Regions from separate parts of the Shewanella sp. MTB7 genome, predicted to be linked through region 2. Evidence: predicted binding sites of a transcription regulator. Region 2 holds the regulator's gene; each other region holds the start of a gene.

Region 1 (3,294 bases), 1.9 Mb from region 2:
GCCAAGAGAAAACCTTAGAAGGTACCACACAAGCATTAGCCACAGCCCTGCATGAAAGACCTAAGCTGTTTGACAGTCAAGCAAGTTTTTTAACCCAAGTGCAACAAGGCAGAGATCTCTACGCCCACCCACTATCAGGGCCCATTCAGTTGGATGGCAAACTCGGTGATTGGGCAGTCTACAGGCATAAAAGCCTCAACTATGGTGAAAATCATCAAATATTTAAAGCCAATCCAGATAGCCCTTTAAGCATAAATTTTACTCATATGGTGGGGAAATATGCTGGATATCTTTATGGTTTCTTCGAAGTCACCGATCCCAATGTCGTCTATCGAGGCAAGAATACTCTACAGATAGATCGTAATGATCACTTAGCCATTGCCACTCTAGCTCCCGATGGCAAATTCAAGCGATATATTGTAGCAACCACCAAAGATGGATGGATAAGTGCCTTTGAACTCCCTGAGGACCCGAGTCTTTCAGTACCTGTTACCCCTGAAATTAAGATCCAAGGAAAATGGGTGAAGACAGCCTTAGGTTATAATGTCGAACTGCGTATTCCATTGGATATGGTAGGCAGTAAACTAGGCTTTGCGATATATGATGTTAACGACGCTAAAACGGGAAGTTTAGACACGATTATAGGTACCTCAGCTATCGATGATGTTGATAAGCTAGGTACCGTCCTAGTGCCCTCTCCAGAAATTGAAAACATCATTAAAGGGATGAGCCATAACAGTTCACGAATTTGGGTGGTAGACAAACATGGCCGCGTGCTTGCTAAATCCGGCGACATTCGTACCAGTAACAGCGTCTGGACCCGCACCATAACTGAACCTCTAAATCCAAGCTTATGGCAGCGATTTAAACAAAAGTACCTGCACCCGCTTTATTATCGGATACTGACAACCCCGCCTAAAGATTTTATCGACTCATTACAAGATTCAACCGTACTAGGTGGCAGCCACATTCAACAAGCCCTTGCAGGTAAGGAAGGTTCAACGTGGCGACTCACTCCAGATAATAAAGCGGTTATTCTGGCCGCAGCTAGCCCAATTTGGATCGATGATAAAGTCATGGGAGTTGTGATCTCAGAGGAGACCACTCACGGGATCAGAACCTTACGAAATAAAGCCTTAGAGAAGCTCTTCAATGTCATTATCACCATCATGAGCATGGGCACTTTAGCACTGTTTTTCTTCGCCTCCAGTATCTCCAGTCGTATCCGTAAGCTCAGGGATGAAGCCGAAGAAGCTATCGACAGTCAAGGCCGAATAAAAAACCATATTAAAGGCTCAAAAGTTAGAGATGAAATAGGCGACTTATCGAGAAGCTTTGCTAGTATTGTCAGTCGATTAGGCCAGTATACTCACTACCTAGAAAATATGAGTTCCAGACTCTCACACGAACTACGAACCCCGGTTGCCGTGGTTCGATCGTCACTAGAGCACCTAGGCTTGCAAACTCTCGATTCTGACAGCCGTAAATATGTTGATCGGGCACAAGAAGGCGTTAGCCGCTTGAACATGATTCTAAATAACATGAGCGAAGCGACCCGACTAGAAGAGAGCTTATCCACCGCAGAGCTTGATACCTTCCCGCTCTCTAAGGTTATCAGTGGTTGTGTTCAGGGCTACCAACTCACCTACCCAAATAAAGAATTTATCACCGATATCTCAGAAGAGGATTTGTTGATGACAGGTGTACCAGAATATATTGCACAATTGATGGATAAGTTGATTGCCAACGCCTTAGAATTTAGTCTCAAAGGCACGCAAATTTCGGTCACTCTCACGGTAAAAAATAAACTCGCACAGCTCTCAATCAGTAATTTAGGACCTGAACTGCCAGAAAATATGGCTGAACAGATATTTGAGTCTATGGTGTCAGTTAGACAACAAAAATCGCAAGACAAACCGCATCTGGGGTTAGGCCTCTATATTGCTCGTTTAATTACCGACTTTCACCATGGGAAAATCATCGCCAGAAACCTGCAATTAAGTGGCAGTGATAAACAGAGTCATGGCGTAGAGATAGTGGTTAGCCTACCACTCGATTAATAGGCCAAGTCATCTATACAAGCTGAAAGCTCATTATGGCTTATTAAAACCCACTTTCATTTGGCCGTTTAGATGTTAAGATGGCTAAAAATACATTTTAGTTGTGGAATTATTACCCTATGAAAAAAGAAACGCAGATCATCAGTGTCGGACGTGACAAAAAATGGACCAAGGGGGTCATCAATCCGCCTGTTTTTAGAGCATCAACCATGGTTTTCGACACCATGGAAGAGATGCGATTCGCAACCAAGAATAGAGCAAAAGGCGAGATGTTCTATGGTCGACGTGGTGGACCAACTCATTTTGCTTTTCAGGCTGCCATTGCCGAACTTGAAGGCGGTGTTGGCACTGCGCTATACCCATCAGGATCCGCTGCAATTAGTGGCGCTCTACTCTCATTTCTAAAGTCCGGCGATCATCTGTTAATGGTCGACACTGCCTATGAACCGACTCGGGATCTATGCAATAAGCTGTTGGCAGGGTTTGGCATCGAGACCACCTATTATGATCCCATGATAGGCGAAGGGATCAGGGAGCTTATCCAGCCCAATACCAAGGTGTTGTTCTTAGAATCTCCAGGATCCATCACCATGGAGATCCAAGATGTACCGACATTAGCCAAGATTGCACATCAGCACAAATTAATTGTGATGTTGGATAATACGTGGGCTTCCCCCATTAACTCACGTCCTTTCGATATGGGCGTTGATATCTCTATCCAAGCTGCCACCAAATATATTGTTGGCCATTCTGATGTCATGATGGGTACGGCAACCGCCAATGAAGCACATTGGGATCAGTTAAGAGAAAACAGCTACCTAATGGGTCAATGTACTTCACCCGATGATGTCTATCTGGCCAGTCGAGGCCTAAGAACACTGGCCGTTCGTATGCAGCAACATGAACGAAATGCTCTTAAAGTGGCTAACTGGCTACAATCTCGCCCCGAAGTGGACCATATCAGGCATCCAGCCTTTGACACCTGCCCAGGTCATGAGTTTTTTGAGCGTGATTTTACTGCAGCTAATGGTTTGTTCTCTTTTGTACTAAAAGAGGGAGATCTCACTTCTGTCACGGCACTGGTTGAAAACATGCAACACTTTAAGATGGGCTTTTCTTGGGGAGGTTTTGAAAGTCTGATCTTAGGGGTATTTGGCATCGACAGACTCAGAACAGCAACAAGTTGGGATAGTAGTAAGCCGCTTATTCGTTTGCATGTGGGTTTGGAACACCC
Region 2 (3,294 bases):
TATCGACATGACATGAAGGATAATACGTCGAATATCTACTCCTTAGGTACTGGATTCGCTTTTGGTCAGGCTTTTTATCTGGATGTAACCGGCATGGTCGGCAGTGACGATGCCATAGGTGGTGTGCTACAAACTTCATATCATTTTTAATGACGTTTCGAGGGCGTTCGCGGGCTAACTTAGAGAACGTTTTGCTACGAGAGTGGGAACGAGTACCCTTCGAGTGCGCCAACAAGTTGGCTACGAGGACAAGCAATACGTTGTAGGTTTGTGGCAATTCTCTTTCTCGAAGTATCGCAGATGCGCACTCACAGTGACGAAGTCACGTTCTCGGAGCGAAGCGATCTCGATTTTACAATTCCATTAACGATTTAACCGTCAATACTAATGCATTGATTGAGCATAAGATCAGTGTCATGCTTCTGGTTTTACTCTTATCAACTCTTCCCACTAACCTGCCAGCGACCAAATATCCTAGCACCACTGATGGAAGTAGCATGAGTGAAAGCCAAAGATGCTTAATCTCCAATAATCCTGCGATAGATAAGATGGCTAATGCTATGGCAGAACTAAAGATGAAGAAGGCTGAAAGCGCAGCTCTAAATTGACTCGCATCTTTTCCCGATAACAAAATAGCCAGTGGTGGGCCACCTATGGCTGCAATGTTGCCAAACACACCAGATATCACGCCTGCTGCAAACAAGCTCTTGCGGTTCACCACTAAATTGAATTTAAGTAAACTTAGGATGACCGCTGCCGCCACGATCCCTGCTATGGCTAAGCCGAGAATCGGTTGGGGAGCAAATATTAACAGAGCCGCACCGATAAATCCGCCGGGAATACGACCCAGTAGCGCATACTGTAGGCCATTAAACTCCAGTGCCCCACGTTCTCGATAGAGAGTAAGCAAAGAGATGAAGAAGCCCATAACGATGACGGGGGCCGGAACCAGATCGGGATCAACAAGATAGAGAAGTGGCGAGGCTACCACGGCAAGACCGAAGCCTATCAAGCTCTGAGTGATTGCCCCAAAGAAGATAATAATGGATGCCAGTAGTAAGGTAGTCGGTGCGATTAACTCAAACACATTTCTGTCCATAAATAGTATACCCAAGTGAGCTGGATATATACGGCAATTAAAGAACAATAAAAACAAACAGGGATCGCATCGCATCGCGATCTCTATATCAGTTCCATTAATTATTTGACCTTTCAGCGGGAGTTCAAGGTGCTGCAGGCAAGACTGGAACTTGACGCTAATAGTTATTCTCGGCTCTGGCATCCTCGGTAACTGCTCCTGCGTTACTCTACCTCCTGAATCCATTCAGTCGTGCTTCGCCCTACCTTCTGCATCTGACCTCCAAGGATGGAGGAAATGTCTTATTTTGTATGGAACAAAATAGACCATGCAGTCGTATATCTAAATCACTTAACACAGCATGGAGTACTTTGAAGCCCGCACTACGTGAGCTTTTCAAGCATTCCACTTCTGTGTTGTATTGATTTAAAAGGGAATAACCATTTCTTTATCAATACGCCTTGAATTGAAAAGCTTGAAAGGCTCTGAATTGATCAAATATTTAGTAGAACTGATATTCTTGACTGGAGTAGAGTACTTTCTATATCTAAGTCTCTTGGAACCGCAAGATTCAGTGGTCATTGAATGCGCTTAGAATGGAATTCGCGCAAAGCCACTGAAACGAGCTTTCTTAGAGCGTTAGGGTATTAATAAGGTTACTCGACGTCTTCCCACTCAATGCCCATCTCATCCATCAAGCGTTTTACTTCTACAGGAATGCTGTCAGGTTTATCTTTCGAAAGATCTTCATCATTTGGCAGTGGCTGGCCAGTATAGGCATGCAAAAATGCTTCACAAAGCAGTTCACTGTTGGTGGCGTGACGTAGGTTATTGACCTGACGGCGTGTACGCTCGTCAGTCAGTACCTTAAGCACTTTTAAGGGAATAGAAACAGTAATTTTCTTTACCTGTTCATTCTTCTTGCCGTGTTCAGCATAGGGGCTGATGTAATCGCCATTCCACTCAGTCATTGACTCACCTGTAAATTCAAAATTCGGGGCAGATTTTAACCCTTTAATTTGTACAGTCAAATTATTGCCTCTTATTTCGATTAAATGCAAATAGATTTCCATATGTTCGGACGTCTAAACGTCTAATCGGTTGACGAGGAAGTAACTCTTAGGTACATTTAGACGTCTAGACATCTCATTTTTCTAAATGATATAAAGTATGATGTCAGTAATAGGTATGATGTTTAGTAGTAGTTAGTATTAGGAGCTGTAGATGACCGAACGTAAGTTAGCCACGATTGCCGTGCGTCAGGGGATTGAATCCGATACCCAACATGGTGCCGTAGTACCGCCGATCTATCTTTCCACTAATTATTCCTTCGATGGACACAAGAATCCAAGAGATTTTGATTACAGCCGTTCGGGTAATCCAACGCGCTCTATTCTCGGAGATGCCATTGCAGCGCTTGAAAAAGGAGCCACAGGCGTGGTGACATGTACGGGAATGGCTGCAATAACCTTGGTCACGAGTTTGTTAGGTCCTGATGACCTATTACTGGTTCCCCACGATTGTTATGGTGGCAGTTATCGTCTATTCACCAACTTGGCCAAAAAGGGTCAGTTTAAGTTGATGGTGGTTGATCAAACAGATAGCCAAGCCTTAAGTGAGGCGATAGCGCTTAAACCTAAGATGGTTTGGCTTGAGACTCCATCTAATCCACTGCTAAGGGTTGTCGATATTGAAGCTATTTCAGCTGCAAGCCATGATGTTGATGCGATCGTGGTCGTCGACAACACTTTCTTGTCACCTATTTTGCAGCAGCCACTTTTATTAGGGGCTGATATCGTCATGCATTCGACGACTAAGTACATCAATGGACACAGTGATGTTGTTGGCGGTGCCGTGGTTGCGAAAGATCCTGAATTGGGTGAGTTACTGCATTGGTGGTCAAACACCTTAGGGCTGACTGGATCTGCATTTGATAGTTATCTAGCACTGCGTGGCCTTCGAACTCTACCTATTCGCATCAGAGAGCATCAAGCCAACGCTCAGCGAGTATTAGAGGTACTCACTAACAGCAACGCCGTAGACAAGGTTTACTACCCTGGGCTTAACGATCACCCCGGACATGACATCGCCGCTAAGCAGCAAAAAGGCTTCGGTGCCATGCTCAGTTTCGAGCTAAAAGGTGGTGAAGCTGAATTAGTCGCCTTTCTAGCGCAACTTTCTGTGTTTTCTATCGCAGAAAGTTTAGGTGGGGTAGA
Region 3 (3,294 bases), 2.3 Mb from region 2:
AGGCAGCAAACTTATCATTCCAGTTAGCTTCATTGGTTTGGCCTGCTTCTTTTGCATCCCAACCAGCGTACACATTTTCAGGAATTTCAAAAGCGGCGTGCTCCCAACCAAGGAACTCACGAGCTGCAGCGATTTCAGCATCACCTAATGGTGCACCGTGACAGTCATGGCTACCAGATTTGTTTGGCGAACCAAAACCAATGGTGGTTTTACAACAGATCATAGATGGCTTGTCAGTGACAGACTTAGCTGCTTCGATTGCCGCACGAATCGCATCACTGTCGTGACCATCGACGTTAGCAATTACATGCCAACCGTATGATTCAAAACGCTTAGGTGTATCATCGGTGAACCAACCTTCAACGTGACCATCGATGGAAATACCGTTGTCATCCCAAAACGCAACAAGCTTACCTAGGCCTAAAGTACCAGCAAGTGAGCAAACTTCATGTGAGAGACCCTCCATCAAGCAGCCATCACCAAGGAAGCAGTATGTGAAGTGATCGACGATGTCATGGCCTGGTTGATTAAACTGCGCTGCCAAGGTCTTTTCAGCAATCGCCATACCCACAGCATTACTGATACCTGCACCTAAAGGCCCTGTTGTTGTTTCAACACCTGGGGTATAACCATATTCAGGGTGACCCGGCGTTTTTGAGTGTAACTGGCGGAAGTTTTTAATCTCTTCAATAGGCAGTGCATAGCCTGTCAAATGAAGCAAAGAGTAGATAAGCATTGAGCCATGACCGTTTGATAGGATAAAGCGATCACGGTCAACCCACTCAGGATTATTTGGGTTGTGCTTAAGGAAATCGTTCCAAAGCACTTCAGCGATGTCAGCCATCCCCATTGGTGCACCAGGATGACCTGAATTGGCTTTTTGAACGGCATCCATCGTTAATGCGCGGATAGCGTTTGCGAGTTCTTTACGAGATGACATGCTCTCTCCTGCTTGTTTTTTTTTGAAGTCTAGAGCAACGAGCACTATATCGATCAGCACTTATTAAATCATCGATGCTCTACGGCAAATTTGGGAGCCATATTTTCGCCTACATAACAAGTTGACGCAAATTGTTTATCACAGTTATGGGCATTTTCTTAACGTAAGTACACAATATTGGCAGAGATCATAGGTGTACCTTGAACAATCTATTCACCGTCATGAAAAATATCTTGTGATAAAATGAAAACTGCAGATCAACTATCAACCTGATATATAAAGAGTATTAACAATAAATCACTCCCAACAACATAAGTAATGTCACAATTTCGAGGAATAATTCGTCATCGGGGGTGATAAGAATGCCATAATGAATTAAAATAGCCATCTAGATGTAGATACTTCTATACCCAAACGGCTTCACGATGCAAGGTTCACCCTAAGTAGAAGGTGTGTTCGCCACATACTATAGTGGCTTGATAGCTTGGGTATACATTCAAATGGTTTAACGACGAGATTCCCACCATGGCAAAGCACTTGTTCACCTCTGAGTCAGTCTCAGAAGGTCATCCAGATAAAATCGCCGATCAGATTTCTGATGCGGTATTAGACGCAATACTAGAGCAAGATCCAAAAGCTCGTGTTGCGTGTGAAACATACGTAAAAACCGGCATGGTTATGGTTGGTGGTGAAGTCACGACTTCAGCTTGGGTCGATATCGAAGAGATCACCCGCAAGACCGTACGTGACATTGGTTACATCAATTCGGATATGGGCTTTGATGCCGATTCTTGTGCTGTATTAAATGTCATTGGTAAGCAATCACCTGATATTAACCAAGGTGTCGATCGCGCAGATCCTAAAGAACAAGGTGCCGGTGACCAAGGTCTGATGTTTGGTTATGCCAATAACGAAACCGACGTATTCATGCCTGCTCCAATCACTTATGCTCACGCACTTGTCAAGCGTCAATCAGAAGTTCGCAAGAACAAAATTCTGTCTTGGTTACGTCCTGATGCCAAGAGTCAGGTGACGTTTGCATACGAAGACAATAAAATTGTTGGTATCGATGCTATTGTTCTGTCGACCCAGCACTGCGAAAGTATCAATCAGAAAGATCTTATCGAAGGCGTGATGGAAACCATCATTAAGCCTGTACTTCCTGCAGAATGGTTGAATAAAGACACAAAGTACTTTATTAATCCAACAGGTCGTTTTGTTATTGGTGGCCCAGTAGGTGATTGTGGTCTTACCGGTCGTAAGATTATCGTTGATACTTATGGCGGCATGGCTCGTCATGGTGGTGGGGCATTCTCAGGAAAAGACCCATCAAAGGTTGACCGTAGTGCAGCATATGCGGCACGTTATGTAGCAAAGAACATCGTAGCTGCAGGTCTTGCTGAACGTTGTGAACTTCAAGTCTCCTATGCTATTGGTGTTGCAGAGCCAACCTCAATCAGTATCGAAACATTCGGTACAGGCAAAGTATCTGAAGAATTGTTAATTAAATTGGTTCGCCAGCACTTTGACCTACGTCCATACGGTCTAACTGAGATGTTGGACTTAGCTCGTCCAATCTATCAATCTACAGCAGCATATGGCCACTTCGGTCGCAATGAGTTCCCATGGGAACGTACCGATAAAGTTGAAGTCCTACGCGCTGACGCTAAATTATAATTATTTTTCTGTCGGCTAACTCCTGATAGAAAACAAAAAACCGCCTTCGGCGGTTTTTTTATATTTAAATGACGAATTAAATCTCCACCATACGCCCTGTAGGTAGATATTCTAATCGCTTGCCAAGCTCCTCTTTTAAGATACCGTATGCCTTCATTCCGGTGCAGTGCCCTGTATAGTATTTGCCAACAGGAAAACGTAACAAGCTACGCCCCAGAGCTCTAATATCTTGCTTACTACCGCCGACGGTATTAAATAGCGGTAAACCAACTAAGTGAAAACCACCAACCAATGCCTTTATTTTGCTATCTGGAAATTGATTGATCGCAGTATCAAGCATATTTAATATTCCACTATGACCACAACCAGAGAACACAATCAAGCCATCCTCCTCCTTCACAACCATCATAAGTTCATGTTCAAAACTATCCGGTTGACACCCTTCACTTCCTTTAGTGAATAAGTAACGATTTCCCTTAGGCTGAGGGTAGCGATGACTGATTGATGTAAGAATATAGACATTCGGAAAGATTTCCGTCGTTTGCTCAATGAAATTAAATCGGCCATGGAAACGTTCAAAAATACGCTTGTCTATCCCGACATTTAGCGTGGGACCATAAGCCTTAAATGCTGGGATTTTGAAGAGATACTCTTGTGTTTCACACTCTCGCACAAAC

Evidence for each region. The regulator MetJ, encoded in region 2, represses methionine synthesis genes. The targets are predictions, from matches to a motif close to TAGACGTCTAGACGTCTA.
Region 1: HWQ47_RS11745 (cystathionine beta-lyase) is a predicted target of MetJ. The motif match lies at 2,122-2,139, and genes of this name have one in related genera.
Region 3: metK (methionine adenosyltransferase) is a predicted target of MetJ. The motif match lies at 1,322-1,339, and genes of this name have one in related genera.

The regions. Positions count from the first base shown of each region.
Region 1 is NZ_CP085636.1:2,758,548-2,761,841, reverse strand. It holds gene pdsS (proteobacterial dedicated sortase system histidine kinase) at 1-2,060, shown strand, start outside; gene HWQ47_RS11745 (cystathionine beta-lyase) at 2,180-3,294, shown strand, end outside.
Region 2 is NZ_CP085636.1:835,902-839,195, forward strand. It holds gene traF (conjugal transfer protein TraF) at 1-150, shown strand, start outside; gene HWQ47_RS03420 (sulfite exporter TauE/SafE family protein) at 353-1,087, opposite strand; gene metJ (met regulon transcriptional regulator MetJ) at 1,735-2,049, opposite strand; gene metB (cystathionine gamma-synthase) at 2,303-3,294, shown strand, end outside.
Region 3 is NZ_CP085636.1:4,930,288-4,933,581, forward strand. It holds gene tkt (transketolase) at 1-940, opposite strand, end outside; gene metK (methionine adenosyltransferase) at 1,466-2,617, shown strand; gene HWQ47_RS21490 (MBL fold metallo-hydrolase) at 2,694-3,294, opposite strand, start outside.